4 regions of the Streptomyces shinuiensis genome follow, and region 1 is predicted to be linked to each of the others. Evidence: riboswitches for the same ligand, from Rfam matches in the RefSeq annotation. Region 1 holds a riboswitch; each other region holds the start of a gene.
The links. Region 1 has a riboswitch for cyclic di-AMP ahead of ACGRHY_RS09950 (C40 family peptidase). Riboswitches for the same ligand answer to the same signal wherever they lie in the genome.
Positions count from the first base shown of each region.

Region 2: it holds a riboswitch for cyclic di-AMP, as region 1 does, so the genes downstream of both, ACGRHY_RS06220 (M23 family metallopeptidase) here and ACGRHY_RS09950 (C40 family peptidase) in region 1, are expected to answer to the same signal.
Region 3: it holds a riboswitch for cyclic di-AMP, as region 1 does, so the genes downstream of both, ACGRHY_RS01260 (C40 family peptidase) here and ACGRHY_RS09950 (C40 family peptidase) in region 1, are expected to answer to the same signal.
Region 4: it holds a riboswitch for cyclic di-AMP, as region 1 does, so the genes downstream of both, ACGRHY_RS16815 (LysM peptidoglycan-binding domain-containing protein) here and ACGRHY_RS09950 (C40 family peptidase) in region 1, are expected to answer to the same signal.

Region 1 covers NZ_JBIHML010000001.1:2,251,756-2,259,401, forward strand. Annotated here, with positions in the region: gene ACGRHY_RS09935 (peptidoglycan DD-metalloendopeptidase family protein) at 1-258, shown strand, start outside; gene pcrA (DNA helicase PcrA) at 385-2,934, opposite strand; gene ACGRHY_RS09945 (DUF1707 SHOCT-like domain-containing protein) at 2,994-3,602, shown strand; cyclic di-AMP (ydaO/yuaA leader) riboswitch at 3,813-3,954, shown strand; gene ACGRHY_RS09950 (C40 family peptidase) at 3,965-5,164, shown strand; gene ACGRHY_RS09955 (ABC transporter ATP-binding protein) at 5,994-6,803, shown strand; gene ACGRHY_RS09960 (ABC transporter permease) at 6,800-7,561, shown strand; gene ACGRHY_RS09965 (MerR family transcriptional regulator) at 7,577-7,646, shown strand, end outside.
Region 2 covers NZ_JBIHML010000001.1:1,421,467-1,429,112, reverse strand. Annotated here, with positions in the region: gene ACGRHY_RS06230 (M16 family metallopeptidase) at 1-549, shown strand, start outside; gene ACGRHY_RS06225 (M16 family metallopeptidase) at 579-1,949, shown strand; cyclic di-AMP (ydaO/yuaA leader) riboswitch at 2,157-2,329, shown strand; gene ACGRHY_RS06220 (M23 family metallopeptidase) at 2,343-3,230, shown strand; gene ACGRHY_RS06215 (GntR family transcriptional regulator) at 3,423-4,127, shown strand; gene ACGRHY_RS06210 (HPr family phosphocarrier protein) at 4,331-4,612, opposite strand; gene ACGRHY_RS06205 (bifunctional acetate--CoA ligase family protein/GNAT family N-acetyltransferase) at 4,825-7,617, shown strand; gene ACGRHY_RS06200 (DUF5998 family protein) at 7,646-7,646, shown strand, end outside.
Region 3 covers NZ_JBIHML010000001.1:290,616-298,261, forward strand. Annotated here, with positions in the region: gene ACGRHY_RS01240 (ATP-binding protein) at 1-170, shown strand, start outside; gene ACGRHY_RS01245 (NADP-dependent succinic semialdehyde dehydrogenase) at 202-1,617, opposite strand; gene ACGRHY_RS01250 (hypothetical protein) at 1,782-2,177, opposite strand; gene ACGRHY_RS01255 (NAD-dependent epimerase/dehydratase family protein) at 2,472-3,473, opposite strand; gene ACGRHY_RS01260 (C40 family peptidase) at 3,593-4,066, opposite strand; cyclic di-AMP (ydaO/yuaA leader) riboswitch at 4,070-4,226, opposite strand; gene ACGRHY_RS01265 (acyl-CoA dehydrogenase family protein) at 4,630-5,865, opposite strand; gene ACGRHY_RS01270 (TetR/AcrR family transcriptional regulator) at 6,027-6,668, shown strand; gene def (peptide deformylase) at 6,714-7,271, opposite strand; gene ACGRHY_RS01280 (MurT ligase domain-containing protein) at 7,380-7,646, shown strand, end outside.
Region 4 covers NZ_JBIHML010000001.1:3,671,222-3,678,867, forward strand. Annotated here, with positions in the region: gene ACGRHY_RS16790 (M48 family metallopeptidase) at 1-610, shown strand, start outside; gene ACGRHY_RS16795 (MFS transporter) at 680-2,128, shown strand; gene ACGRHY_RS16800 (DUF4190 domain-containing protein) at 2,166-2,495, opposite strand; gene ACGRHY_RS16805 (cytochrome P450 family protein) at 2,744-4,120, shown strand; gene ACGRHY_RS16810 (transglycosylase family protein) at 4,250-5,263, shown strand; cyclic di-AMP (ydaO/yuaA leader) riboswitch at 5,499-5,669, shown strand; gene ACGRHY_RS16815 (LysM peptidoglycan-binding domain-containing protein) at 5,676-6,386, shown strand; gene eno (phosphopyruvate hydratase) at 6,650-7,646, shown strand, end outside.

The DNA of each region.
Region 1 (7,646 bases):
ACGGTCAGGACCCAGTGGAACAGCGCCTACGGCAACATGGCGATAGTGACCGCGCCCGACGGGACCGAGACCTGGTACTGCCACCTGAGCAGCACCCGGATCCGCTCCGGCTACGTCAAGGCCGGCGACACCATCGCCTACTCCGGCAACTCCGGGAACTCCACCGGCCCCCACCTGCACTTCGAGGTGCGGCCGGCCGGCGGCGCGGCCATCGACCCGCTGCCCTGGTTCCGCGCCCAGGGCCTTGATCCCACCTGACCCCGTCCCCGGCCCCGCCTGATCCCGCCCGCCCCGGCCGACGCACCGTCGGCCGGGGCGGAAAACCCAGAACCGTGAGCCCGTCGGCCGGAGAACGAGGCCCCGGCCGACGGGCTCGGAACATCCTCAGAGCTTCTCCACCGGGGCGTACCGCAGCAGCAGCCGCTTCGGCTTGTCGCCGCCGAAGTCGATCGTCGCCTCCGCGTTGTCCCCGCTGCCCTTGACGGCCACGACCCTGCCCAGCCCGAAGCTGTCGTGCGTCACCCGGTCCCCCGCCTCCAGCGCGACGACCGGCCGGTCCTTGGCCCGGCCCGTGGCGAAGCCGCTCGGGCCGCGACGCCGCGACGCCGCCGGGCCCGACGGGAACGACGACGACAGCGACGACGACAGCGACGACGACAGGGAGGAGGCCGTCGAGGACAGCCCTCCGCCGCTCCTCGCGCCTCCGCCCGGCGCGGCCATCGGCCCCGTGCGCTTCCACTCCAGGTACTGCTCCGGAATCTCCTCCAGGAAGCGGGAGGGCGGGTTGTACGCGGGCTGCCCCCATGCGCTGCGCATCGCCGAGCGCGTGAGGTAGAGCCGCTCGCGCGCCCGAGTGATGCCGACGTACGCCAGCCGCCGCTCCTCCTCCAGTTCCTTGGTCTTGCCCAGGGTCCGCATGTGCGGGAAGACGCCGTCCTCCATCCCGGTCAGGAAGACGACCGGGAACTCCAGGCCCTTGGCGGTGTGCAGCGTCATCAGCGTCACCACGCCCGAGCCCTCGGCGTCCTCGTCCGGGATCTGGTCGGAGTCGGCGACGAGGGCCACCTGTTCCAGGAACTCCGCGAGCGTGCCCGGGTTCTCGCCGCGCTCCTGCTCGAACTCCAGCGCCACGGCGGCCAGTTCCTGGAGGTTCTCCACCCGGGTCTCGTCCTGCGGATCGGTGGACGCCTGAAGCTCCGCCAGGTACCCGGTGCGCTCCAGCACCGCCTCCACCACGGTCGCCGGCCCGGCTCCGGACTCCACGACCGTCCGCAGGTCGTCCATCAGCGTGTTGAAGCGCCTGACGGCGTTGGCCGAGCGGGCCGCCATGCCGTACGCCTCGTCGACCCGGCGCAGCGCCTGCGGGAAGGTGATCCTCTCGCGCAGCGCGAGCGCCTCGATCATCGCCTCGGCCCGGTCGCCGATGCCGCGCTTGGGGACGTTGAGGATGCGGCGCAGCGGCACCGCGTCCTCGGGGTTGGCCAGCACCCGCAGGTACGCCAGGACGTCGCGGACCTCCTTGCGCTCGTAGAAGCGCACCCCGCCGACGACCTTGTACGGCAGGCCGACCCGGATGAAGACCTCCTCGAAGACACGGGACTGGGCGTTGGTGCGGTAGAAGACGGCGACGTCGCCCGCCTTCGCCTCGTCCGCGTCCGTCAGCCGGTCGATCTCCTCGGCGACGAACTGCGCCTCGTCGTGCTCGGTGTCGGCCACGTAGCCCGTGATGCGCGAACCCGCGCCGGCGTCGGTCCACAGGTTCTTCGGGCGGCGGTTCTCGTTCCGCTCGATGACGGCGTTGGCGGCCGAGAGGATGGTCTGGGTGGAGCGGTAGTTCTGCTCCAGCAGGATGGTGGTCGCGTCCGGGTAGTCCTCCTCGAACTGGAGGATGTTGCGGATGGTGGCACCGCGGAACGCGTAGATCGACTGGTCGGCGTCGCCGACCACGCACAGCTCGGCGCGCCCGCCGCCGGCCGCTTCCCCCTCGCCGCCGTCCACGCCCACCAGCTCCCTGATCAGGGTGTACTGGGCGTGGTTGGTGTCCTGGTACTCGTCGACCAGCACATGACGGAAACGGCGGCGGTAGTGCTCGGCGACGTCGGGGAACGCCTGGAGCAGGTGGACCGTCGTCATGATGATGTCGTCGAAGTCCAGGGCGTTGGCCTCGCGCAGCCGTGCCTGGTACATCACGTACGCCTCGGCAAGCGTCTTCTCGAACCCTCCCCCAGAGCCTCCGGCCTGGGAGGCGCCCCCACTCGCCCTCGCCGCGAAGTCCTCCTCGTCGACCAGTTCGTTCTTCAGGTTCGACACCTGGGCGCTGAACGACTTGGGCGGGAAGCGCTTGGGGTCCAGCTCCAGGTCCCGGCAGACCAGCGCCATCAGACGGCGGGAGTCGGCGGCGTCGTAGATCGAGAAGCTGGAGGTGAAACCGAGCTTCTTGCTCTCGCGCCGCAGGATGCGCACGCACGCGCTGTGGAAGGTGGAGACCCACATCGACTGCGCGCGCGGGCCGACCAGCTCCGCCACGCGCTCCTTCATCTCGCCCGCGGCCTTGTTGGTGAAGGTGATCGCGAGGACCTCCCCGGGGTGGACGCCGCGCGCGCCCAGCAGATGCGCGATGCGGTGGGTGAGCACCCGCGTCTTGCCGGATCCGGCGCCCGCGACGATCAGCAGGGGCGAGCCGGTGTGCACCACGGCCGCGCGCTGCTGGTCGTTGAGCCCCTCCAGCAGGGCGGCCGGATCGACGACGGGACGGGCCGCGCCGTTGCCGTAGTAGGCGTCGCGCGCCCCGCCTCCGCCGAAGGCGCCCGCGAAGAGGTCGTCGGGGACGCCGTCCTGCGGCGGCGCGGACGCCTCCTCCGGCGGAGGCGGCGGCTCCTCGTCCCCGGAGGGCTCGAGGTCGGCCAGGAAGCTGTCGTCGAAGAGGCTGCTCATCGCCGTCGAGTCTAGGACGCCGTGCCCGCTGCCGGGGCGGCGCTCCTAAGATGGCGGGCATGACCGACGTCCCCGCGCCCCGCCCCCGTCCCGGCTCGGAACTGCGCGCCGGGCACACCGACCGCGAGGCGGTGGCCGAGCGGCTGCGCGAGGCCGCCGGTGACGGCCGCATCGACCTGGAGGAGCTGGACGAGCGGCTGGAGAAGGCGTTCGCCGCCAAGACCTACGGCGATCTGGAGGCACTGGTCGCGGACCTGCCCGGTCCCGGTCAGAACGCGGCGGGCCCGGCCCCGAGCGCTCAGGAGCCGCTGGCTCTCAGGACGGTCGCCGGGGACATCCGGCAGGACGGCCACTGGGTGGTGCCGGAGCGGGTAACCGCCAGGACCACGCTGGGGCGGATCGTGATCGACTTCACGCGGGCGGAGTGCCGCCACCGCGAGGTCGGCCTTGAGCTCGACGCGGGGATGGGTGAGGTCAGGGTCGTCGTGCCGCGCGGCTGGACGGTACGGGCCGAGGGGGTCACCTCCGGAATGGGCTCCGTCCGCAACCGGGCCACCGACCCGCCCGTGCCCGGCATGCCGGTACTGCGGATCAGCGGCGGCTCCAAGGTGGGGACGATCGTCGTGCGCCACCCGTACCGCTGGCCCGGGCGCCGCTCCCGCGACTGAGCGCCGCCGCTCCCGAACCGGCCGGTACGGCCGGTTCGGCCAGGGCGAACGGACCCGGTAGCGGCAGGAGACCCCCGAAACGGACGATAACCGACCGATAACGAATCGGTTTCGGGATATACCGAACACCAGCCTTCACAGGAGCCCCGCCGGTGCTCTACGGTCCAGCGTCAGGCGGCCCGGACCCCTCGCCGGCGACAGCGCCGGCACGGGCGGCCTCCGCCGAGCCCGGCCGTGCGGCCGGGGCCGGGGACCCACTCCCCACGGGGTGAATCGGGCCTGCGGGCCCGTAGGGCGGACTTCCGACGCCCGAACCCGTCAGCTAACCCGGCAGGCGGTGTTCCACGGAAGGAGCGCTCGCCTTGGCGTCGCACCGCAGACCGCGTACCCCTCTGCTGTCCCCCGCCTCCCGGCGCGGAGCGGCCGGATTCACCACCGCGGCCATCGCCTCCGCGACCCTCCTCTCCCAGGGCCCGGCCCAGGCCTCGCCCGAGGACGACCGGCCCTCGATCGAGGAGGTCCGCAACCGGGTGGACGCGCTGTACCGGGAGGCGGGCAGCGCGACACAGAAGTACAACGCGGCCAAGGAGAGGACGGACGAGCAGCGCGAGAAGGTCGACCGGCTCCTCGACGAGGCCGCCGAGCGCGCGGACAGGCTCAACGACGCGCGCCGCAAGCTGGGCGGCTACGCCACCGCGCAGTACCGCAGCGGAGGTGTGTCCGGCACCGCGGTGCTGCTCCTGTCCGACAACCCCCAGGACTTCTTCGGCCACAAGCACCTGATGGACCGGATCACCGACCGCCAGCGGCAGGCCGTCGACGACTACCGGGACGAGCAGCGCGCCGCGCGGAAGAAGCGGTCGGAGGCGTCGGCGGGCCTGGCCGAACTCACCGACGCCCAGAAGGAACTGGCGGACAGCAAGGAGACCGTCCAGGGCAAGCTGGCGCAGGCCCGGAAGCTGCTGTCGGAGCTGACCGCCGAGGAGAAGGCACGCCTGGCCGCGCAGGAGCGCAGGCGGCAGGAGGAGGCCCGCCGCAAGGCGGCCGCCGCCGCTGCCGAGCGCGAGAGGCGGGCCGAGGCCGCCGCGCGCGAGGAGCGGGCCGAGGCGCCGGCGGACGACGGCACGGAGGCGGACGGCGACGCGGGCACGGACACGGGGACCGGCGGCACGGACACCGGCACCGGCGGCGGCACCGCGGACGACTCGTACGCCGCGAAGGCCGAGAAGGTGCTCGCCTTCGCCGAGGCCCAGCTCGGCAAGCCGTACGTCTGGGGCGCCACCGGCCCCAACTCCTACGACTGCTCGGGCCTGACCCAGGCCGCCTGGCTCAGCGCGGGCGTCTCACTGCCGCGCACCACCTACGACCAGGTGGACACGGGCACCAGGATCGCCAGGGCCGACATGCGGCCGGGCGACCTGGTCTTCTTCTACGACGACATCAGCCATGTCGGCATCTACGCGGGCGGCGGCCAGATGATCCACGCGCCGAAGCCGGGCGCCGAGGTGCGCTACGAGTCCGTCGACCACATGCCCTTCCACAGCGCGGTCCGGCCGGCCTGAAACGGGCGGTGGGCTGCAGGGCCGCTTTAGATCTGTCGGATTCTCGGCGATCTGTCGCCAACCTGTCGTCTGCGACAGATCACCGAGAATCGCTCCGCAGAGTGATTCTCGGCCACTCACAGCATTCTTGCCCTCCCCGGGCGCATGGGACGGCGCGGTCCGGGTCTGTCAAACATTCGGCTCTGTCTCACTTCCGGTGGTGACGGAACGCAAGAGTTGAGCGGCGCTGCTTGCAGAGAGTGCGGCCGACGCTCTGACCTCGACAGTTCGAACGGATGGCAGCGCACCGAGACCACTGGGCCTGTCGCGCCATACTCTCGCGGACAGGTGCCGGGCCGGTCAGCCGGTACCGAAGAACGACCGCCACGGTCCGCTGACCTTCGGATTCTGGTCTACGACCTGCCCAACATTACTGTCACTTTCCGTCACCACCGGAAGTGAGACAGAGCCGAACGTTTTACGGTCCCACACCGCACAGCTCGATGAGTCTTTGGTTCTTTGGACGAGAGCGGTGAAGTGGCAGGTAAAGGGTCCTGCCATCACGTTGTTCGGGTACTCGGTGCTGGTCTGGGCGGCAGGCTGGAGTGGAGATCGTCCGGCAGAGCGGTTTCGCGGTTCTCCACTCGTTGTAGCCGGTGCCGCTCCTTCGATCCGGCCCGTGACAGACCCGACTCTGAAAGCTGGACCAAGTGCGAGCGCGCACAAGCGCCGGCGGTCGAGATGCCGTGGTCGGGGCTGGCTTGACCTTGACGCTGGGTCAACCCTCCATCCTCCCTGCAGGAGCTTCCTCACAGCCGACTGGAAAGCTTCGCGAAGGAGGCAGATGACCATGGTGACCCAGTCAATCGCCGGTCCGGCGATTCGCGTGCAGGGTCTGGAGAAGTCGTACGGGAAGCTCGAAGTGCTGCGCGGCGTGGACTTCGAGGTGGCGCGGGGTAACGTCTTCGCCCTGCTCGGGTCCAACGGGGCGGGTAAGACCACGACCGTGAGGATCCTCGCCACGCTCCTGAAGTCCGACGCGGGGACAGCCGTCGTCCATGGCTTCGACGTCGCCACGCAACCGGCGAATGTGCGGGAGTCCATCAGCCTCACCGGGCAGTTCGCGGCCGTCGACGAGATCCTCAGCGGTTGGGAGAACCTCGTACTCGTCGCCAGGCTGCGCCACCTCAAGGACCCGGGCGCGATCGCGGATGACCTGCTGAGGCGTTTCTCGCTGACCGACGCCGGCCCGCGGAAGGTGTCCACGTATTCGGGTGGGATGCGCCGCCGGCTGGACATCGCGATGAGCCTCATCGGAAATCCGTCCGTGATCTTCCTGGACGAGCCGACGGCCGGACTCGACCCCGAGGCGCGCATCGAGGTGTGGCATGCCGTCAAGGAGCTCGCCGAGTACGGCACGACGGTGCTGCTCACCACGCAGTACCTGGACGAGGCCGAGCAGCTCGCCGACCGGATTGCGATCCTCCACCAGGGCCGGACCATCGTGAACGGCACCCTTGCCGAGCTCAAGCAGCTCTTCCCGCCCGCCAAGGTCGAGTACGTCGAGAAGCAGCCGACACTGGAGGAGATCTTCCTTTCGGTCACCGGCGGCGGCGAAAAGAGCGACGCCACTGGCACGACAACTGGGGGAAAAGGATGACCGCGTACTTCTTCAGCGACACCGCCGCGCTCACGGGGCGGACCCTGCGCCATGTCACACGCAGTACGGACACCATCATCACGACCGTCATCACGCCGGTCGCCATGATGCTGATGTTCGTCTACGTGTTCGGAGGCGCCATTGATACCGGGTCGGTTTCGTACGTGAACTACATGCTGCCCGGCATCCTGCTCATGACCATCGCATCGGGCATCTCCTACACGGCGTACCGGCTGTTCACCGATGTGAAGAGCGGGATCTTCGAGCGATTCCAGTCCATGCCGATCGCGCGGTCGGGTGTGCTGTGGGCGCATGTCGTCACCTCTCTGGTCGCCAACCTGATCGCGCTCGTGCTCGTCGTGGGCGTCGCTCTGCTCATGGGCTTCCGCTCGGGGGCAGGAGTGTCGGCGTGGCTCGCGGTCGCCGGCATCTTGCTCTTGTTCACCCTGGCCCTGACCTGGCTCGCCGTGATCCCCGGGCTCTCCGCGTCGTCGGTCGAGGGAGCGGGCGCGTTCGCCTACCCACTCATCTTCCTGCCGTTCGTCAGCTCGGCGTTCGTGCCCACAGAGACGATGCCCGGCCCGGTGCGCTGGTTCGCCGAGAACCAGCCGGTGACGTCGATCGTCAACACGATCCGCGGCCTGTTCGCCCAGCGGCCGGTCGGCGACGACGTCTGGACCGCCCTCGCCTGGTGCGTCGGCATCCTCGTCGTGGCGTACGTCTTCGCGATGGCCGCCTATCGCCGGAAGATCGCCTGAGGCAGTCTGAGACCCATGCTCACCATCAGCCAGCTTGCGGCGCACGCCGGGGTGACGGTACGGGCGGTACGCCATTACCACAAGG
Region 2 (7,646 bases), 830 kb from region 1:
ACGGTGCTCGGCGGCGGCGAGTCCTCCCGCCTGAACACCCGCCTGGTCCGCCGCGACCGCACCGCCGTCACCGCCGGTTTCGGCATGCTGCGGCTGGCGGGGGCGCCCTCGATGGGGTGGCTGGACGTGAAGGCATCCGGCGACGCCGAGATCGCCGACATCGAGCGGGCGGTCGACGAGGAACTGGCCCGCTTCGCGGAGGAGGGGCCGACCCCGGCGGAGATGGAGCGCGCCCAGGCGCTGCTGGAGCGCGAGTGGCTGGACCGGCTGGCCACGGTCGGCGGCCGCGCCGACGAGCTGTGCCGCTACGCGGTGCTGTTCGGCGACCCACAGCTCGCACTGACCGCGGTGGAGCGCGTGCTCCAGGTCACCGCCGACGAGGTGCGCGAGGTGGCCGCGGCCCGGCTGCGCCCCGACAACCGCGCGGTGCTGATCTACGAGCCCACCCAGGCGACCGCCCCCGACACCGCGGCCGACGTCTCCGAGGGCGCCACCGTCTCCGGAACCGGTACCGCCGCCGACACCCACGATCAGGAGGCCGCCCAGTGAGCGACGCCACGGCCCAGAACGGAATGTCGATGGAGTTCCACCCCCAGCCCCGCGGCGGCGAGCCCAGGCCGTGGGCGTTCCCCGCCCCCGAGCGCGGTGAGCTGCCCAACGGGCTGACCGTGCTGCGCTGCCACCGTCCCGGCCAGAAGGTCGTGGCCGTCGAGGTCGACCTCGTCGCGCCGCTGGAGGCCGAGCCCCGCGACCGGGAGGGCGTGGCCGGGATCATGGCCCGGGCGCTGAGCGAGGGCACCGACCGGCACACCGCCGAGGAGTTCGCCGCCGAGCTGGAGCGTTGCGGTGCCACCCTGGACGCGCACGCCGACCACCCCGGCGTACGGGTCTCCCTGGAGGTCCCGGCCTCCCGGCTGGCCAGGGCGCTGGGTCTGCTCGCCGACGCGCTGCGCGCCCCCGCCTTCCCCGAGGGCGAGGTCGAGAGGCTGGTGCGCAACCGTCTGGACGAGATCCCGCACGAGCTGGCCAACCCCGCCCGCCGGGCGGCCATCGCGCTGTCGAAGGAGCTGTTCCCGGCCGACTCCCGGCTCTCGCGTCCCCGGCAGGGAGCCGAGGAGACCATCAGGAACATCGACGCCGAGGCGGTGCGCGCCTTCTACGCGGAGCACGTGCGGCCCTCGACGGCCACGGCCGTGGTGGTCGGCGACTTCACCGGGGTGGACCTGGACAAGGCGCTGGCCGAGACCCTCGGCGACTGGAAGGGCGCGGCCGCCGGGCCCCGGCCGGTCCCGCCGATCACCGCGGACGACACCGGCCGGGTGGTCGTCGTGGACCGGCCCGGAGCGGTGCAGACCCAGCTGCTCATCGGCCGGGTCGGCCCCGACCGGCACGACCGGGTCTGGCCCGCCCAGGTGCTGGGCACGTACTGCCTGGGCGGCACGCTCACCTCCCGCCTGGACAGGGTGCTGCGCGAGGAGAAGGGCTACACCTACGGCGTGCGGGCCTTCGCCCAGGTGCTGCGTTCCTCGCCCGAGGGTGCCGGCGCCTCGATGCTGGCGATCAACGGCTCGGTGGCCACCGATGTGACGGGTCCCGCGCTGGAGGACCTGTGGCGCGTGCTGCGCACCCTGGCGGAGGAGGGCCTCACCGACGCCGAGCGTGACACGGCCGTGCAGAACCTGGTGGGGGTGGCCCCGCTGCGTTACGAGACGGCGGCGGCCGTCGCAGGCACCCTCGCAGACCAGGTGGAGCAGCACCTTCCCGATGACTACCAGGCGAAGCTGTACGCCCGCCTCGCCGAGACCGGCACCGTGGAGGCGACGGCGGCGGCCGTGGCCGCCTTCCCCGCGGACCGTCTGGTGACGGTGCTGGTGGGAGACGCGTCCCAGATCGCCGACACGGTGCGCGACCTGGGAATCGGAGAGGTGACCGTCGTCACCGACCAGTGACCCCCGGCCGCCTCGCGGCGGCTGCGCAGCGGAAGGCCCTTGGTGGGATTGCCACACCAAGGGCCTTTCTTATGTCCGATTTTGGGCTATTCCAGTGGGCGGCCTGTGTGGCATGGCCTACAAAAGCCGCTATCTGCTTGCTCGCTCAAATTTGTCCGTTTAGCGTCTGTCTCGCTGGCCGTCAGAAGTGACCGCGACCGCGGCCGACGGCAGTGATCGCCGAGTCCCCCGGACGGGGGAGCCGGGGACCCACCCTCCCGCCCATCCGCGCGGGAGTGGTCCTCTCCCGAGGCACCTGGGGTGAATCGGGCCGTGCGCCCGTAGGAGACCTTCCTGCTCCGAACCCGACAGCTAACCCGGTAGGCGAGAAGGAAGGAAAGGAGCACGCCACCCATGGCGTTCACCCGTGCCGCCGCGCAGCTCGCCGAGAAGCTGACCGGAAAGCTCACCGGGCTCACCGAGGACCTCACCGAGAAGCACCACCTCTCCAGCCGTTCCATGCGCACCCGCGCCGGCCTGGCCGGAGCCGCCGTCCTGACCGTCACCGGCGTGGTCGGCGCCGCCGCCACTCCCGCGATCGCCGCTCCGGGCGAGGGCTCGGGGACCTACGCCCTGGGCTTCGTCCAGGCCATGGCCGTCGGCGACACGATCGCCGACGACGTCAGGGCCCAGGCCCGGGCCCAGCAGCGCGTCGCCGACGCCGCCGAGGAGAGGGCCGCCGAGGAGAGGGCCGCCGAGAAGCGCGAGGTCGCCGAGGAGAGGGCCGCGAGGGCCGCCAAGGCCGTCCAGGAGCGCGAGGCCGCCCAGGAGCGCAGGGCCGCCGAGAAGCGCGCGAACGAGCGTGCCGACCGCTCCGCCGAGCGCCGTTCGGTCACCGGCTACGTCGACCCGGTCGCGGGCGTGGACACCACCACCGCCTACAAGCAGGCCGGCGCCTCCTGGTCCTCCGGCAAGCACAGCGGCATCGATTTCCCCGCCGGCACCGGCACTCCCGTGCGGTCCGTCGGTCCGGGCACCGTGGTGACGGTCGGCTGGGGCGGCGCGTACGGCAACCAGATCGTCATCCGCCATGACGACGGCAAGTACACCCAGTACGCCCACCTGTCCGCCACGAGGGTCTCGGCGGGCCAGAAGGTCGACGGCGGCCAGCGGATCGGCGCGGTCGGCTCCACCGGCAACAGCACCGGACCGCACCTGCACTTCGAGGCCCGCAACGGCGCCCACTACGGCTCGGACTTCAACCCGGTCACCTATCTGGCCGGCAAGGGTGTCGACGTCTGACGGACCCCGCCCCGCAGGGCACAGGGCAGCCGCGCCCGTCACGCACCGGCATCCGCCGCGCGACCCGTGAGGTCGCGCGGCAGATGTTTTCACGTCTGTTTTCCGGCGGGCATCGGAAAACGTGTTCCGGTGGAATACAGTTCGACTCTGCGGCACTTCGGGAAATATGGAGACGGCGGCGGAGGTCGGCCCATGCGCATTTCCGCGCACATGGTGTGCAGCGCGGTCCGTGACGACATCGTCTTCGGTGTTTTCCCGCCCGGGGCCCGGCTCACCGAGGAACTCCTCGCCAGGCGTTACGGCGTTTCGCGCGTCCCGGTGCGAGAGGCTCTGCGGACCCTGGAGTCGGAGGGTTTCGTCGTCTCCCGCCGCCACGCGGGCGCCTGTGTCGCCCGGCCCACCGAGCAGGAGGCCGCCGACCTGCTCGACATACGCGCCCTGCTGGAGCCGCTGGGTACCGCGCGGGCCGCCCGGCGCCGCACCGAGGCGCAGCTGAGGGTCCTGCGCGGACTGGTCCGCCTGGGCCTGCAGCGGGCGGAGAGCGGCCGGCTGTCCGATCTGAGGGCCCTGGAGGACTGGTACCACGAGACGCTGGCCCGGGCGTCGGGCAGCCCCAGCCTGGCCTCGCTGCTCACACAGTTGCGCCGCAAGATCACCTGGGTGTACGCCGCGGAACCGCCGCTGCGCGCGGTCGCCGTGTGGCGTGAGCACGGCGCCGTCGTGGACGCCGTCGCGCGCGGCGACGCGGAACGGGCGCGCGCCCTGGCGAGCGAGCACGTGGAACGCTCCGTCGCGGTGCGCCGCGAGCAGCGGCCGGTGGCCGCGCGCGACAGCCGCCGGAAAGGCCCGGTGAGAAGAACGAAACACGGCGTAAACACGCCGTGTGAAAACCCGTAACAGGAACCCTGTACACAGGAGGGGAGTACACGGGGAATACGTGCCAGGAATAATCCGGATACGGGAAAGGCCGTGGGGGATGCTCGCCCCACAGCCTTTGCCGGTGGTTTTCCGCCGGTGATCTCCGTCGCGTTTCCGCGCCGGGCCCGTATCCAGTGCCGCATGCGGGCCCGGACGGCGGCCGGCTCGCCGGACCGTGCGGCTCAGACGGCTCCGGGCAGCTCGTCCAGTCCCTCGGAGACCAGCTTCGCCAGCCGGTCCAGGGCGATGTCGGCGTCATCGGCCGCGGAGGCCAGCACGACCTCCTGGCCGCCCTCCACCCCCAGTCCCAGTACCGAGAGCATCGAGGCGGCGTTGACCGGTTCGCCGTCCGGTCTGGCCACGGTGACGGGGACGCCCGAGGCGGTCGCGGCGCGGACGAAGACCGCGGCGGGGCGGGCGTGCAGGCCCTCGGGCCAGCCGACGGTGACACGGCGCTCTGCCATGGTGTTGCCCTTCGAATCGAAACGGGTCGGAGCGGATCGAGCCCGAACGGGCCGGACCGGGTCGGAACAGGCCGGACCGGCGCTGACCGGTTCGGGTCCGGCCGGGACCGGGCCGCATGTCCGGAGTCCAGCCCAGCTTCGCACAGGCGGACTCCCGGGAAGGGGAGCCGACACCTCCGCGATCCAGTGCCCCGGTGACTAGGCTGACCCCCATGCGGACGCCGAGCGAGCCTGCCTACCCCGCCCACTGGGAAGCCGACGTGGTGCTGCGCGACGGCGGCACGGCCCGGGTCCGCCCCATCACGCCCGACGACGCCGAGCGCCTGGTCAGCTTCTACGAGCAGGTCTCCGACCAGTCGAAGTACTACCGCTTCTTCGCTCCCTACCCCCGGCTCTCCGACCGCGACGTGCGCCGCTTCACCCACCACGACTACGTCGACCGGGTCGGCCTGGCCGCCATCGTCGGCGGCGAGTTCATCGCCACCGTCCGCTACGACCGCATAGACGCCACCGGCCGCCCCGCCTCCCTGCCCGCCGACGAGGCCGAGGTCGCTTTCCTCGTCCGCGACGACCACCAGGGCCGCGGGGTCGGCTCCGCCCTGCTGGAGCACATCGCCGCCTGCGCCCGCGAGCGCGGAGTGCGCCGCTTCGTCGCCGAGGTGCTGCCCGCCAACACGAAGATGGTCAAGGTCTTCACGGACGCCGGCTACTCCCAGAAACGCAGCTTCGAGGACGGCGCGGTCCACCTCACCTTCGGCATCGAACCGACCGAGCAGTCCCTGGCGGTCATGCGGGCCCGCGAGCAGCGCGCCGAGGCCCGCTCCGTGCAGCGGCTGCTGTCCCCCGGCGTGGTCGCCGTCATCGGCGCCAGCCGCAACCCGGGCGGAGCCGGGCGCACCGTCCTGGAGAGCCTGCGCGCGGCCGGTTTCACCGGCCGCGTCCACGCAGTCAACCGAGCGCTGGAGGAGGGACGCGCCGAGATCGACTCGGTGCCCGCCCACCGCTCGGTGCGCGACATCCCCGAGCCCGTCGACCTCGCCGTCGTCGCCGTCCCGGCCCGGGAGGTGCCCGGGGTGGTCGACGAGTGCGGCGGGCGGGGCGTGCAGGGGCTGGTCGTCCTCTCCGCCGACTTCGGCCGCGACGCGCAACGCGAACTGGTGCGGCGGGCCCGCTCGTACGGGATGCGCATCATCGGCCCCAACGCCTTCGGGCTGATCAACACCGCCCCGGACGTCCGGCTCAACGCCACTCTGTCGCCCGAGACGCCCGAACGCGGCCGCATCGGGCTGTTCACCCAGTCCGGGGCCATCGGCATCGCCGTGCTCGCCGGACTGCACCGCCGCGGCCGGGGGGCCGGCGGCGTCTCCACCTTCGTCTCGGCCGGCAACCGCGCCGACGTCTCCGGCAACGACGTGCTCCAGTACTGGGACGACGACCCCGACACCGACGTCGTCCTGATGTACCTGGAGTCCTTCGGCAACCCCAGGAAGTTCAACCGCCTGGCCCGGCGCACCGCCGCCCGCAAGCCGATCGTCGTGGTCAAGGGCGCCCGCCACAACGCCAGCGCCCCGCCCCCCGGCCACGCCGTCCCGGCCGGCCGCACCCCCGACGCCACGGTCTCCTCGCTGCTGCGGCAGGCCGGGGTCATACGCGTCGACACCGTCACCGAACTCGTCGACGCCGGCGTGCTGCTGGCCACCCAGCCGCTGCCCGCCGGCCCGCGGGTGGGCATCCTGGGCAACGCCGAGTCGCTGTGCCTGCTCACCTACGACGCCTGCCTGGCCCGGGGCCTGCGCCCGCAGCCCGTCACCGATCTGACCACCGGGGCCACTCCCGAGGACTTCCGGCGGGCGCTGGCCGCCACCCTCGCCGACCCGGCCACCGACGCCGTCGTGGTCACCGCCATCCCCTGGGTGGACGGCAGCCAAGGCCCGGGGGGCGCGACCCTGCTGGCCGAGGCGCTGGCCCGGGCGCTGCGCGAGTCGGCCGCCGGCGTGAGCGGTGGCGGGGACGGCGGCCGGAGCGGCGCGGGAGCCGCGAGCGCCCCGGCCAAGCCGGTGGTCGTGGTCCATCTGGCCATCGAGGCCCTGGACGCCGCCCTCGCCGAGCACCGCCTGCCCGCCTACCCCGCCCCCGAGCGCGCCGTGGGCGCCCTGTCGGAGGCGGTCCGCTACGCACAGTGGCGGCGCGACGCGGCCGAACCCGGCCGGGTGCCCGAGTACGACGACATCGACGAGGCGTCCGCCGCCGCCCTGCTGGCCCGGGTGCGCGAACCGGACCGCGGCATGCTCCGCAGCACCCCCCTGAGCGGTGAGGAGACGGCCGAGCTGCTGGGCCACTACGGCGTGTCGGTGCAGCCCGTCCTGCCAGCGCCCGACGCCCGCGCCGCCCGCGCCGCCGCGAAGAGGCTGGGCTACCCCGTGGCCCTGAAGACCACCGCCCCCCATCTGCGCCACCGACCCGATCTGGGAGGCGTACGGCTGGACATCGGCAGCGAGGCCGGACTGCGGCGCGCCTACGCCAGGATGACCGAGCAACTGGGCGAGCCCGCCGAGCTGCGGCCCGTCGTCCAGGCCATGGCGCCCCGCGGCGTGGACACCGCGGTGAAGGCCACCGTCGACCCCGCCATCGGCGCGGTGCTCTCCTTCGGACTGGCCGGCCCGCCCTCGGAACTGCTGGGCGACGTCGCCCACCGGCTCGTCCCAGTCACCGACCGGGACGCGGCCGAGCTGGTCCGCTCCATCCGCTCCGCGCCCGTGCTGTTCGGCTGGAGGGGTGCCCAGCCGGTGGACACCGGCGCCCTGGAGGAGCTGCTGCTGCGCGTCTCCCGGCTGGTCGAGGACCATCCCGAGGTCGTCTCCGTCGATCTGGAACCGGTGGTCGTCGCCGCCCGCGGGCTGACCGTTCTGGACGCGGCCGTACGTGTCGCCGAGCCGCCCGCCCCCTTCGGCACGGCCCACCCCGCCTGGGCCGACCTCGGTCCCCGCCGCCTGCCCGCGTACTGACCCGCCCGGTCCCCGTAGGATGGGCCGCA
Region 3 (7,646 bases), 2.0 Mb from region 1:
ACCAGGGCACCGGCGCGTGCGGACTCGCGGCCCGTTCGGCGGACGTCGAGGCGACCAGCGGGCGCGGACTCCAGCTCGTCGACGCCCTCGCCGAGTCCTGGGGGGACATACCCGCCGCCCAGGCGAGGGGACGCGTCGTATGGGCGGAACTGAGGCTCGACGACGGGTGACGGACCCCGTCCGTCGCACGCCCGCCGCGCGTCACTCGGCGGTGGGGACGTCCGGGGGCGTGCCGTGCCAGACCGTGGTGACGTTGCAGAACTCGCGGATGCCGTGCCCCGACAGCTCCCGGCCGTAGCCGGAGCGCTTGATCCCGCCGAAGGGCATCGCCGGGTGCGAGGCGGTCATGCCGTTGAAGTAGACACCACCCGCCCGCAGGTCGCGTACGCAGCGGTCCTGTTCCTCCCGGTCGCGGGTCCAGACGTTGGAGCTCAGGCCGAAGGGGGTGTCGTTGGCCACCTCGATCGCCTCGTCCAGGTCCGCCGCCCGGTAGAGGGTCGCCACCGGACCGAAGGTCTCCTCACGGTGGACGCGCATCCCGGGCGTGACATCCGCCAGGACGGTGGGCTCGTAGAACCAGCCGGCCGGGTGGGCCGCGGGCCGCCGTCCGCCGCACAGCACGGTGGCGCCGCGCTCGCGGGCGTCCTCGACCAGTTCCTCCAGGTCGGCCCGGCCCCTCTCACTGGCCAGCGGCCCGACCTGGGTGGACTCGTCCATCGGGTCGCCCACCTTCAGGGCCTTCATGCCGTCCACGAACAACCGGGCGAAATCCCCGTACACGTCCTGGTGCACGATGAAACGCTTGGCCGCGATGCAGGACTGGCCGTTGTTCTGGGTCCGCGCGGTCACCGCGACCTCGGCCGCCTTCACCACGTCCGCCGAGGGCAGGACGAGGTAGGGGTCGCTGCCGCCCAGTTCCAGAACGGTCTTCTTGATCTCGTCACCGGCGGCCGAGGCCACCGAGCGCCCGGCGGGTTCGCTGCCGGTGAGCGTCGCGGCGGCCACACGGTCGTCGCGCAGGACGCCCTCCACCGCGCCGGAGCCGATCAGCAGGGTCTGGAAGCAGCCCCGCGGATAGCCCGCGCGGCGGAAGAGGTCCTCCAGGTACAGCGCGGTCCGCGGCACGTTCGAGGCATGCTTGAGCAGGCCGGTGTTGCCCGCCATCAGGGCGGGGGCCGCGAAGCGGATCACCTGCCACAGCGGGAAGTTCCAGGGCATCACCGCCAGGACCGGGCCCAGCGGGCGGTAGCGCACGTACGCCGTGCTGCCGCCGCTGTCCTCCACGTCCGCCGGTGAGGGGTGGTCGTCGGCCAGCAGTTCCCCGGCGTGGTCGGCGTACCAGCGCATCGCCTTCACGCACTTGGCGGCCTCGGCGCGGGCCGCGGTGACGGGCTTGCCCATCTCGGTGGTCAGGGTGCGGGCGATGTCGTCCCGCTCCTTCTCCAGCAGGTCGGCCGCCCGGCGCAGCAGTTCGGCACGCTCGGCGAAGCCGGTGGTGCGGTACTCCTCGAAGGCGGCGCGGGCGCGCTCCAGCCGCTCCCCGGTCTCCTCCGCGCCCAGTGCATCGAAGGTCTGCAGGGTCTCGCCGGTGGCCGGGTTGGTGGTCGAGATGGGCATGGGTCCCTCCCGGGGGTGCTCGGAGACGGCGCGGCCCGCCGGCCGGGAGCGCCGGCCGGCGCTCCCCGCTCCCGCTCGTCCTCGCTGGCTTCCGTTCGCGGGGGCGCGTACCCGCCCGCGGCGGTCTCAGTCGGCGAACGGCGCCACCGGCCGCGGGCCGGTCATCAGCGCTGGGCGAGCCTCAGCCGCACCTCCACCTCCTGGTCGCCCGAGATCCGGGGCTCGGCCGTCACGTCGTAGAAGCCCGCGAGGGCGTCCTGGACCTGCCGTACCGCGTCGGGGCCGCCGCTGAGGTCCGCCTCGACCGGCTCCCCGAGTTCCAGGGTGCACTCCACCTCACCGTGTGTGCGGACGTCGACCGTGCCCAGCCAGAACTTCCGCTGCTCGCCGTCCGCCCCGGGCCCGCCCCCGCCGTTGCCGTCACCCAGCTCGGGCGACCCGGGGAACGCCGACCTCAGGACGGCGAAGACGGCCGCCGCGTTCGAAGCGGTGCAGTGGGGCAGCTCGATCTCGACGAGGCACGCCCCTTCCTTGGTCTGTCCGGTCTGTTCAGTACTCATGCCCCCACCTGTACCCCGGTGCGGGCGATGGTCACAGGCCGTTCCGGGCGTCGCGCAGTGGTCGTCCTCCACCGAAGCCGGATGAGCCGGAGGAGCCGGAGGCTGTCCCTCCGGGGTGTGCTCGTACCAGCCGTACCGCTCGGAGGCGCCCTTGGCGCTGTCGTTCAGCACCAGCGTGGCCCCGGTGCCCGCCACCCCGAGCACCGCCCACCCGGCTGCCAGTACCTGCTTCGCCCGGCACGACGCCATGGCGGACTCGCCTTCGCGGAACGACGGCCATCACCACTCCGGTGATCAACCCCCCGCCGTACGGAGGATCTCAGCCTCCTTCCCGGGCGCCAGTCCCACCCGGGGACGGTCGGGACGGAGGGGCGGCTCGCCGCCCAGGGCGCACAGCCAGGCCCAGGTGTCGGCCACGGTCCGCTCCACGGGGCGGCAGCGCAGTCCCGCCGCGACGGCCCGGGAGACGTCCCCTCGGTGCATGGCGCCGTGGAACTCGCCCGGCGGGATCCACACCGGCAGGTCCGTCCACGGCCGCACCCCCGCCGCGAGGATCGGCCCGGGGTCGGTCCACCGCAGCCGCGCGCCGGAACCGGTGACGCGTACGCAGCTCTCCAGCAGCCCGCCCATGGTGGCGTGGCCGGGCGGGCTCACCAGGTTGTACGGGCCGCCCAGTCCGCGCCCGGCGGCCTCCAGCGTCCAGACGGCGAGGTCGCGCGCGTCCACGTACTGCAGGGGGAGGTCCCGGGGACCGGGCGCCAGCACCTCACCGCCCCGGGAGACGCGCAGCAGCCACCACGGCAGCCGCCCGATGTTCTCGTACGGGCCCAGGATCAGACCCGCACGCACCAGCAGGCCCCGGTCGCCGAAAGCCGCCTCGACGGCCATCTCCCCTCCCCGCTTGGCCCCGGCGTAGTCGGCGGCGGCTTCGTCGTCGGGCGAGGCGTCGACGAGCGGGCCCGTCTCGTCCAGGCCGGCCGGGGGCGGGTAGGTGTACACCGAGCGGCTGGAGACGTACGCGTAGCACCCCGCCCGCCGCGCCAGCACGACGGCGGCGTCGCGTACCGCGGCGGGCGCCCCGGACCAGGTGTCGACCACGATGTCCCAGCCGCCGGCCGTTTCCTTCAGGGCTGCGAGCCCGCCGTCGGCCGTGCGGTCGCCCCGCAGCGCGGTGGCACCGGGCGGCGGGGCGTGGCGGCCCCGGTTGAAGACGGTCACCTCCCAGCCGCGCGCCAGCGCCTCCTCGGCGACCGCACGGCCGACGAACTCCGTTCCGCCCATTACCAGAAGTCTCATGGGCCGAGCGTGCCCGCCGGCGCGGCCGGGCGGAGCGGCTTCACGCCCGTGGCGTAATCGCCACAAGCCGAACCGGGCCGGGCCCTTGCGGGGCCCGGCCCGGTTCGGGTGCCGCCGTGTCACCTCACGCGCCCGTAGCGCACGCTCTTGGTCCAGATCCTCTCCTTGCGGACGGTCTTGCCCGGCTTCGGTGAGTGCCAGATCCGTCCCTCGCCGGCATAGACGCCGACGTGGTAGACACTGCCGCCCGAGTGGAAGAAGACCAGGTCGCCCTTCTTGCGCGACCTGGCGGAGACCTTCTTCGAGCGGTTGTACTGGGCCGCCGCGGTGCGCGGCAGTTTCTTGCCCGCCTTCTTGTACGAGTACTGGGTGAGTCCCGAGCAGTCGAACCGGCTGGGGCCGGCGGCGCCGTAGCTGTAAGGGGCGCCCTCCTTGGAGGCCGCGACCCTGAGTGCCCTGTTCGCGGAGGTGGCCGCCTCGGCCTCGGGCGCGGCGGACGGGATGAGCATCGTCCCCGCCAGGGTGGCGGCGGTGACGGCGGTGGTGATGCCCGCCCGGGACACCGGTGCCGGTATGCGTGCGTGCGCAGACATGAGTGAACCCTTCGTCATACGCCTGCGAAAGATGACCTGTCGGGTTCGGGCCGGCGAAGTTGCCCGGCCACGCGCGGCGTGGCTTCACCCCAAGGGCCGCGTCGTGCGCGGCCCGCCTTGCTCGGGTCTCCCGCTCCTGCCGTCTCGTCATGGTCCGTTTCTCACCCGGACGGCGGCAGGATTGGGCGTCCGGCCGGGCGGCCCCGCCCTGCGGCGGGGACTTGCGGTCTCCTACGGATAGTGCGTCAGAAAGACTCCCAATCGGTCGATCGGAGATGTTTTGTGAACATGCTCACTGTCGGTCCGCCGAGGGACGGGGCCCTGTTCCGGCAGACTGACCGAAGCGCCAAGAGCCCTGTCAGCAAGGCTTGTTGACCCCTCCTGGGGGTGGTTGACCGGCGCGGCGACCGGTTCGCGGGCCGGTGCGGCGTGCCGCCCGGATCAGCCCGAATGGCTGCGGTCGTGTCGGGTGAACGCGGCGGGTCGCGGGGCGGCCGGAAGGCCGGCCGGGGCGTACGGCAGGGCCGCCGCACGGCCGGCGGCTCGCCCGGCGGGGCGGGAGGTCAGCGGACGTGCACGCCCGAGACGGTGCGGGCGATGACCAGGCGCTGGATCTCACTGGTGCCCTCGAAGATCGTGTAGATCGCCGCGTCCCGGTGCATGCGCTCCACCGGGTACTCCCGGGTGTAGCCGTTGCCGCCGAGGATCTGCATCGCCTGGGCGGTGACGCCCTTGGCGGTCTCCCCGGCGAACAGCTTGGACATCGAGCCCTCGGCGCCCTCGAAGGGCCTGCCCGCCGCCGCCATCCACGAGGCCCGCCACACCAGCAGCCGGGCGGCGTCGACGCGGGTGCGCATGTCGGCGAGCTGGAAGGCGATGCCCTGGTTGTCGATGATCGGGCGGCCGAACTGCACACGGGTCCCGGCGTAGTCCAGGGCGACCTCGTAGGCCGCGCGGGCGATGCCGACGGCCTGGGCGCCCACGGCGGGGCGGGAGGCCTCGAAGGTGGCCATCGCGGCGTTCTTCACACGCTCGCCGCCCTTCTTCGCCTCCTTCGCACGCTCGCGGGCGCGGGCGAGGCGCTCGTCGAGCTTCTCCTTGCCGCCCAGCAGGCAGTGGCCGGGCACGCGGACGTCCTCGAGGACCACCTCGGCGGTGTGGGAGGCGCGGATGCCGTGCTTCTTGAACTTCTGCCCCTGGGACAGGCCGGGGGTGTCCGGCGGGATCACGAAGGAGGCGTGCCCCTTGGAGCCGAGCCCGGGGTCGACGACGGCGACGACGACATGGACGTTGGCGATGCCGCCGTTGGTGGCCCAGGTCTTGGTGCCGTTGAGCACCCACTCGTCCCTGGCCTCGTCGTAGACCGCGCGGGTGCGCATGGCCGAGACGTCCGATCCGGCATCGGGCTCGGAGGAGCAGAAGGCGGCGACCTTCACGTCGTTCGCGTCGCCGTACATCTGGGGGATCCAGGTGCCGATCTGCTCCTCGGTCCCGTTGGCGAGCACTCCGACGGCCGCCAGCGCGGTGCCGACGATCGACAGGCCGATGCCCGCGTCGCCCCAGAACAGCTCCTCCATGACCATGGGGATGCTCAGGCCGGTGGGGTCGAAGTACTGCTGGGCGTAGAAGTCGAGCGAGTACAGGCCGATCTTGGCGGCCTCCTCGATGATGGGCCAGGGCGTCTCCTCGCGCTCGTCCCACTCCGCGGCGGCGGGGCGCATGACGTCGGCCGCGAAGCCGTGGATCCATTCCCGTACGGCCTTCTGGTCGTCGTTGAGGTCGAGTGCGAACTCCGCCATGGAAGCCCCTCCATCCGTTGTTACTAGCGGTAACGTGAATACGTTACCGGTCAGTGCGATGTCAACCTCCACCGTCGGCACTCTCGCGTGCGCTCCGCGGGTGTTACGTTGCGCTCAGGCGGCACCGAGGTGTCACAGCAGGGTCGGGGAGGCCGAGGAACATGGAGACCACACATCGGGAGGACCAGCGCAGCGCCACCGAGCGCCGCCGCCGGGAACTCCTGGAGGCCGCCGAGCGCGTGGTGCTGCGCGACGGCCCGGGCGCCTCGATGAACGCCATCGCCGCCGAGGCGGGCATCACCAAGCCCATCCTCTACCGGCACTTCGGCGACAAGGGCGGGCTCTACCGCGCTCTGGCGGTGCGGCACACCGACGCCCTGGTGGACGCGCTGCGGGCCGCCCTGGACGCGCCCACCGACCGGCGCGAGCGTGTGGAGGCCGCACTCGACACGTATCTGGCCGCCATCGAGGCCAGGCCCCAGGTCTACCGCTTCCTGATGCACCCGGCCGAGGAGCCCGGAGGCGAGCGCGGCTTCGACGTCGGCCAGTACTCGGCCCCGCTGCTGCGCAGGCTCGGCGAGGAGCTGGCCACGGTGATCGCCGAACGCGTCGACCTCGGCGCCGACCGCGAGGAGCGGGCCCGGGTGTGGGGGCACGGGGTCGTCGGCATGATGCACGCGGCGGGCGACTGGTGGCTGGGCGATCGGCCCTGCCCCCGGAAGCGGCTGGTGCGGCACCTGGCCGATCTGCTGTGGGGAGGCCTGGCCACGGCGGAGGACCTGGCCGGCGGTCCTGGGCTGTGAACACCGCGGAGCGCCGGACACGCCCTCGGGGGGCAGGCCCTGGGCCTACCCCCCGAGGGCCCGCGCCCCGGACCGCGCGGCCCGGCGCACCGCGCGCAGCGCCCTGCGGCGGCGCAGCCCCGTGAGGCGGTCGGTGTACACGCCGCCGTCGAGGTGGTCGCACTCGTGCTGCAGGCAGCGGGCGAAGAAGCCGGTGCCCTCGATCCGCACCGGCGCCCCCGTCCTGTCCCACCCCTCCACCACGGCGCGGTCGTGGCGCTCCACGGCGGCCTCCGCGCCGGGCAGGGACAGACAGCTCTCCGGACCGCGTACGATGACGCCGCCGGTCTCCACCAGGCCCGGGTTGACCACGTGACCCAGGTGGCGGCGGTCCTCGTCGTCGGGGCAGTCGTAGACGAACACCCGCACGGGGGCGCCGACCTGGTTGGCCGCCAGCCCCACGCCGTGCGCGGCGTACATCGACGCGAACAGGTCCTCCACCAGGCGGGCCAGCTCCGCGCCGTAGGACACCACCTCGGCGCACCGCGCGCGCAGGGCCGGGTCGGCCAACGGCCGCAGGGGATGGACAGAACCGGAACTTCCGGGAATGGCGCCGCGGTGCATGGGTGTCACCCTACGCCGTGTTGATCATCCAGGGGTGGCGCGGTTCGGGGCCGGGAGCGGACCTCGGTAGGCTGATCCCCGACCCAGGGGCAAGGAGGGACAAGGACGATGGCAGGCAACACGGAGCCGCTGCCGCCGCGGGCCAAACTGGCCGTGACGGCGGGCAAGGCAGCCGCGGCGGTGTCACGGGCCGCGGGCCGTGGCAGCGGGTCGGTGATCGGCGGACGGGTGGCACTCAGGCTCGACCCCGACCTGCTGGCCAAACTCGCCCAGAACCTGGACGTCGTCCTGGTTTCGGCGACCAACGGCAAGACCACGACGACCCGGCTGATCGCCGAGGCCCTGCGGGCCGCCGGGCCGGTCGTCTCCAACGCG
Region 4 (7,646 bases), 1.4 Mb from region 1:
CCTGGTGGGCCAGGGGCTGACGGGCGCCGGGCGGGCGGGGTGGAGCCTGCGCTGGACGGCGCCCAGCGCCCTGGTCGTCTACGACGACGAGGCCCGGGAGGCGGTGGAACTGGCGCGGGCGGCGGCGGCCGACCCCGAGGCCGCGTCCCCGCTGCGCACCCGCCTCGTCCTGTGCGGCGTCAACACCGCGGCTCCGCTGGACCGCACCGGCCCGATGGCCCGACCGCCCGGCGGGGCCGCCCCCGCCGCCGGGACCGGCACCGGCGGGTCCCGCCGGCTGAACGGCGGACCGGGGATGCTGGTGGCCGCGGTGGTGGTCATGGCGGTGTTCACCTGGAACCTGTTCACCGGGGACGACGCGACGGAGCGGCCCTCCGTCCCGGGCACACCGGTCGCCCCCCTCTTCCCGCGCCCCTCCTCGCACCTGCCGTACCCGCCGCTTCCGGGCGGCCCGCCGACCCTCGCGCCCCTCCCGACCGGCCCGGCGGCGGAGTGCGGCCCGGGGGAGATCCGTCTGGCGGGCGACTGCGTGTCGATCGGCGACCTCGTCGCCACACCGAACCCCGCCGTCACACCGGACCCCGGCGCCGCGCTCCGGTCGCCGGAGTGAGCGGGCCGCGCGGGGGCGGGGGCCGGACGGGAAGAACCGGGGCCGGGCGGCCGGTGGCGGCTCCTTAGCATGGGTGCCATGGACAAGTGTCCGGACGAGGCCGAGGAGACCCAGGCGGCACCGGTGCCCGGTCCGGCCCGGGCACCGTGGCTGATCGTGCTCGCCGCGTGTGCGGGCCAGTTCCTGGTCGTCCTCGACGTCTCCGTCGTCAATGTGGCCCTGCCGTCCATGCGCGCCGGGCTGCGGATGGACGCCGAGCAGCTCCAGTGGGTGGTCAACACCTACACGCTGACCTTCGCCGGGTTCATGCTGCTCGGTGGTCGGGCCGGCGACATCTTCGGGCGCAAACGCGTGTTCCTGGCCGGGCTCGGCCTGTTCACCGCCGCCAGCCTCGCCGGCGGCCTCGTACAGGAGCCCTGGCAGCTTCTGGCCGCGCGGGCCGTGCAGGGGACGGGGGCCGCCGTCCTCGCCCCGTCCACCCTGACCCTGCTCACCACCTCCGTCCCGGAGGGCCCGGCCCGCGCCCGGGCCATCGGCACCTGGACGGCGGTGGGCGCCGGGGGTGGCGCGGCGGGCGGGTTCGTCGGCGGTGTGCTCACCGACGCGCTGTCCTGGCGCTGGGTGCTGCTGGTCAACGTGCCCATCGGCGTGCTCGTGCTGCTCGCGGTGGCGCTCCGGCTGTCGGCGGACCATCCGGCCGGTGGTGCCCGCCGACTCGACGTGCCCGGCGCGGTGCTGGTCACCGGTGGTCTCGGCGCGGTGGCTTACGGCATCGTGCAGACGGAGGCGGCCGGCTGGGCGGAGTCGGTCACGCTCGTGCCCCTGCTGGGCGGGCTGGCGCTGCTGGGGGTTTTCGTCGTGGTGGAGTCCCGGGCCGGGGCGCCGCTGATGCCGCTGGGCCTGTTCCGGCTGCCGTCGGTCTCGGCGGCCAACGCCGCGATGTTCGTCTGCGGCGCGGCGCTGGTCTCCTCCTGGTACTTCATGTCGCTGTACATGCAGAACGTGCTGCTCTACACACCTCTCCAGGCGGGTCTGGGGTTCCTGCCGCACTCGCTCAGCGTCGTCGCCGGGTCCAAGCTCGCGCCCCGGCTGATGCACTGGATCGGGGCCCGGAACACCGCGCTGACGGGTGTGGCGCTGGCGGCGTGCGGTTTCCTGTGGTTCAGCTCGGTCATGGCCGCCGACGGCGGCTACGCGGCCACGGTGATGGGACCCGGGATAACCGCGATGCTCGGCACCGGACTGCTGGCCACCCCGCTGGCCTCCCTGGCCACCTCCGGCGCCCCGCAACGGGACGCGGGCGTGGTCTCGGCGATGGTGAACACCTCCCGCACCATGGGCGGCTCCCTGGGCCTGGCGGTGCTCTCCACCGTCGCGGCCTCCCGGATCACCGGCGAAGCCCCGGACGCCCTCGCTCCCGGTTACGCCCTGGCGTTCCGCACCGGCGCGGCGGTCCTGGGGTGCTGCCTGCTGCTGGTCGCGCTGACGCTGCCGGGTGAGGGCCGCCAGGTCCGGTGAGTCTGCGGGCGGTGCGGCCCGCGCACGTCGCGCGCCCTCACCAGTACCGGTCGCGCAGGTCGTCCACGCACTCCTGGCTTTCGGAGGAGGTGTCGGCGTTCCGCATGCAGTCGCGGAAGTCGTCGACCTCGTCGGAGTTGAGGAAGGCCACCGTGGCGGCGATGACGGCGGTGGAGAGCGCCAGACCGATGAAGCCCGTGATCGCGCCGGTGAGGGCCATCCACCCGTTGGTCGCCTCGCCCCGCCTGACGCGGCGGTAGCCGACGACACCGAACACGACCGCCAGCACCCCCAGGACCACACCGAGGAGAGCGGTCCAGAACATCACCAGGGCGATCAGCCCGAGCACGAGGGCTGCGACCCCCATCCCGTCGCGGGGCCGTGCCGGGGGCTCTGGAGGCGGCGGTCCGGGCTCCGGCTCCCCGTAGTGGCCCCAGTCCTGCGGAGGAGGGTAGGAGTGCGAGGGCACTGTGTCCCCTTTCGGAGATTTTGCCGTATCCGTCCTTCCGCTGTACCCGCCCTCCGGGCCGCCATGCCGCCGCCGGTCCGGTCCGGTGCGCCGGGAGCCCGGACCCCCTCCGCCGGGCGTGCGGAGGCCGCGTTAGCGTCGGGGGCGTGGACCACGAGAACGCCGGCGACGACCGCACCCCGCCCCCGCCCGCCGCCGCTGCCTCTCCTCGCCCACCCGCTGCTGCTTCTCCTCGCCCACCCGCTGCTGCTTCTCCTCGCCCACCCGCCCTGTTCTCACAGGAATTCGCCACCGACCCCTACCCCGCGTACGCCCGGCTGCGCGAGCACGCGCCCGTGCACCGCACCGTGCTGCCCAGCGGGGTGGAGGCGTGGCTGGTGACGCGGTACGCGGACGCGCGCGAGACGCTGGCCGACCCGCGGCTGAGCAAGAACCCCGCCCACCACAGCGAGGCCGCGCACGGCAAGGGGAAGGTGGGGATTCCGGGGGAGCGCGGCGCCAACCTGATGACGCACCTGCTCAACATCGACCCGCCCGACCACACCCGGCTGCGGCGGCTGGTGTCCAAGGCGTTCACCCCGCGCCGGGTGGCGGCCTTCGAGCCGCGCGTACGGGAGCTGGCCGACCGGCTCGTCGACGGCTTCGCGGAGCGCGGGAGCGCCGACCTCATCCACGAGTTCGCGTTCCCGCTGCCGATCTACGCCATCTGCGACATGCTCGGCGTTCCGGCCGAGGACCAGGACGACTTCCGCGACTGGGCCGGCATGATGCTGCGTCACTCCGGGGGGCGGCCCGCGGGCCCCCGGGGGAGCCACGGCGGCGGCCCACGCGGCGGGGTGGGCCGGGCCGTGAAGCGGATGCGCGCATACCTGGCCGACCTGATCCACCGCAAGCGCGGCGACCTGGGCGACGACCTGATCTCCGGTCTGATCCGGGCGAGCGACCACGGTGAGCACCTGACGGAGAACGAGGCCGCGGCGATGGCGTTCATCCTGCTGTTCGCCGGCTTCGAGACCACCGTCAACCTCATCGGCAACGGCACCTACGCGCTGCTGCGCCACCCGGAGCAGCGGCGCCGGCTCCAGGGCGCGCTGGCGGCCGGCGACACCGCGCTGCTGCACACGGCGGTGGAGGAACTGCTGCGCTACGACGGGCCGGTGGAGCTGGCGACCTGGCGGTTCGCCACCGAGTCGCTGGAGATCGGCGGGCAGCGGATCGGCGCCGGCGACCCGGTGCTGGTGGTGCTGGCCGCCGCCGACCGAGACCCGGCGCGGTTCGCGGACCCGGACACCCTGGACCTCACGCGCGGTGACAATCCCCACCTCGGATACGGCCACGGCATCCACTACTGCCTGGGCGCACCGCTGGCGCGGCTGGAGGGGCGGATCGCGCTCACGGCCCTGCTGGGACGCCTTCCCGACCTGCGGCTCGCGGCGGAACCCGCCGATCTGCGCTGGCGGGGCGGCCTCATCATGCGAGGACTGCGCGAACTGCCGGTCGAGTTCGAGCCGGTGCGCGGGTGACGCACAGTCATGTATGTGATCCGTGCGTGATCTGCGAGACACTGACTTGTGATGATCGGCCCGGTGACGCTACGTTCAGCCGTCAACCGCTCAACCTTGTCGGCTGTCCACGCACGAGAGGCTCCACACATGCTTTCCGGGAACGGTAGACACCGCCGCCCCCGCCAGGCTCCCGCCATCTTCGTCACGGCCGGAGCGACCGGCGCGGGATTCGCCATCCCCCTGCTCGGGGCGACGGGCGCGCAGGCGGCAGACCTCGGCACCTGGGACCGGGTCGCGCAGTGCGAGAGCGGCGGCCTGTGGAGCGCCGACACCGGCAACGGCTACTACGGCGGCCTCCAGCTCACCCAGGAGATCTGGGAGCGGTACGGCGGTACGGCGTACGCCGGGCGCCCCGACCTCGCCAGCCGCAGCCAGCAGATCGCGGTGGCCGAGAAGATCCTCGCCGACCGGGGGCCGGACGCCTGGCCCTCCTGCGGCGTCAACGCCGGGCTGCGCCACGACACCACCGGCGAGGCCCCGGCCATCGACCCGGACAACCTCCTGCCGGAGCCGGAGGAGGGCGCGCGGGACGGCGGGAGCGGAAAGGGCGGCGGGGGCCTGCCGGACGGCCTCCTGCCGGGCGGCGACGCGGAGGAGGGAGCCCCGGCCGCCGGCGGGGGCGGGACAGGAGGCGGCGGCGCGGAGGACACCGGCGCCCAGGACGAGCGGAACGCCCCGGAGGCCGACGGCGCCGAGGGTGACGAGGCCGGTGCCGGGGACGACGCCCGCGCCGAGGCCGGGAAGGGTACCGGAAAGCACCGCGGCGAGCGCGACCCGCGCGAACTGGAGCGGGAGGCGGAGGGCCGGGCCGCGGACGGCCGGACGCCGGAGGGCCGGGAGGCTGCCGGAGACGAGCGTTCCGGGGAGGCCGCCGACCGCTCCGCCCGCGCCGAGCGACCCGCGCTGGCGGGCACCGTGAGCGGTCTGGGAGCCCTCGGGAGGGACGAGGGCTATCTGGTGCGTCCCGGGGACTCGCTGGTGACGATCGCGCAGGAGCAGGACGTTCCGGGAGGCTGGAGCGGGCTGTACGAGAGCAACAAGGACGTCGTGGGTGAGGATCCGGACCTGATCCTGCCGGGACAGGAACTCACTCTCGGGTGAGTGCGGACGGCCCTGCGGGATGACCCTCCCGGGCGATTGCGGCGTGTCGTTCCTGTCCGGCCTAACGCTCCTCACCTGACCTGCGGGTTCCAGCCGCGAGGGCGTCAGAAAGGGTGAATCGGCGGTTTCTGACATGCTTTGAGACATATGCCCCGGTGTGCTTACCGTCGTCTCGCTCGCACCGCGAGTGCCACCGTCCGCAGCGCCTAATCCTGCCGGCGGCCGGTGGGCAGTCGTCGCGTCAGCGCCGAGGGCAGGAGCGGGGGAACCAGGTAGGCGCCGCCCCGGACCGCACGGTCCGGAGCGGCTTGGGGTGAAGTCGCCCGGGGCCCCGTGCCCCGGACGGCCGGGCTTGCTCACTGCCCGAACCCGACAGCTCACCTCGCAGGCGTCGGTGAGATAAGGGACGTCCATGCTGTTCACCGGCAAGGGGTACGACAGTCGCACCGCCAGGGCCGTCCGCGCGGCCGCGCTGACGGGCGCCGCGGGCGCCGCCATCGCCGTTCCGGTGGCGGGCGCGCCGGGCGCCTCGGCCGCGTCCGTCGACACCTGGGAGCGGGTCGCCCGGTGCGAGTCCGGCGGCGACTGGTCCATCAACACCGGCAACGGCTACTACGGCGGTCTGCAGTTCTCCCAGTCGAGCTGGGAGGCAGCCGGCGGCACCCGGTACGCGCCGCGCGCCGACCTTGCCACCAGGGAGCAGCAGATCGCCGTGGCCGAGCGGCTGCTGGCCATGCAGGGCCCGCGCGCCTGGGCCTGCGCCGAGAAGGGCGGCCTCACCGCCGGCGGGCCCGCGGCCGAGGTGGACCCGGGCGGCGGCCGCCCCGCCGGCCCCGACGCCGAGTCGCAGTCGCAGTCCCGGAAGCAGTCGCAGTCGCAGTCGCAGAAGCAGTCGCAGTCGCAGCGGCAGTCCCAGGAGCAGTCCCGGTCGCAGAGCGCCTTCGAGCGGGCGGACGGCCACCGGGGCGGTGCCGAGGCCGGCTACACGGTCAAGTCCGGCGACACGCTGCGCGCCATCGCCGCTGCCCACGGCACCACCTGGCAGCAGATCCACCAGGACAACGCCGACGTCATCGGCGACGACCCCAATCTGATCTTCCCCGGCCAGCAGCTCCGGGTCTGATCCCCTGCTGTGCCCGCCCCGGCGCCACTCCCGTCACCCGGCGGCGCCACCCCGGTGCGGTGTGTCACCTCCCTTGGCGGAGGGCGCACCGCACCGGGTTTATTCAATTTGGAAACAAAATGCCCCCACCTCTTCTGAGCTGCGATTTCACCATCCGTTCCGCCGTATGGCACGGGCTGTCGACGAGGTGGCGGGCGCGGGCCGGATAGGCTCGGGGCACTGAGACCCGACACACACGCCCGACACACACGAAGGAGACCCTCGTGCCGTCCATCGACGTCGTAGTGGCCCGCGAGATCCTCGACTCGCGAGGCAACCCCACGGTCGAGGTCGAGGTCGGCCTCGACGACGGCAGCACCGGCCGTGCAGCCGTTCCGTCCGGCGCCTCCACGGGCGCCTTCGAGGCCCTGGAGCTGCGTGACGGCGACAAGGGCCGCTACGGCGGCAAGGGCGTCGAGAAGGCCGTCCTCGCCGTCATCGAGCAGATCGGCCCGGAGCTGGTCGGGTACGACGCCACCGAGCAGCGCCTGATCGACCAGGCGATGTTCGACCTGGACGCCACCCCGGACAAGTCCTCCCTCGGCGCCAACGCCATCCTCGGCGTCTCGCTGGCCGTCGCCCACGCCGCCTCCGAGGCGTCCGACCTGCCGCTGTTCCGCTACCTCGGCGGGCCGAACGCGCACCTGCTGCCGGTGCCGATGATGAACATCCTCAACGGCGGATCGCACGCCGACTCCAACGTGGACATCCAGGAGTTCATGATCGCGCCGATCGGCGCCGAGTCCTTCTCCGAGGCGCTGCGCTGGGGCACCGAGGTCTACCACACCCTCAAGAAGGTGCTGAAGGAGCGCGGCCTGTCCACCGGCCTGGGCGACGAGGGCGGCTTCGCCCCGAACCTCGGCTCCAACCGCGAGGCGCTCGACCTCATCCTGGAGGCGATCGAGCAGGCCGGATACACCCCCGGCCAGGACGTCGCCCTCGCCCTGGACGTGGCCGCCTCCGAGTTCCACAAGGACGGTCGTTACGTCTTCGAGGGCCAGGAGCGCACCGCCGCCCAGATGACCGACTACTACGCCGAGCTGGTCGAGGCGTACCCGCTGGTCTCCATCGAGGACCCGCTGTTCGAGGACGACTGGGACGGCTGGAAGACCATCACCGAGCGCCTGGGCGACAAGGTCCAGCTCGTCGGTGACGACCTGTTCGTCACCAACCCCGAGCGCCTGGCCCGCGGTATCGAGGAGGGTGCCGCCAACGCCCTGC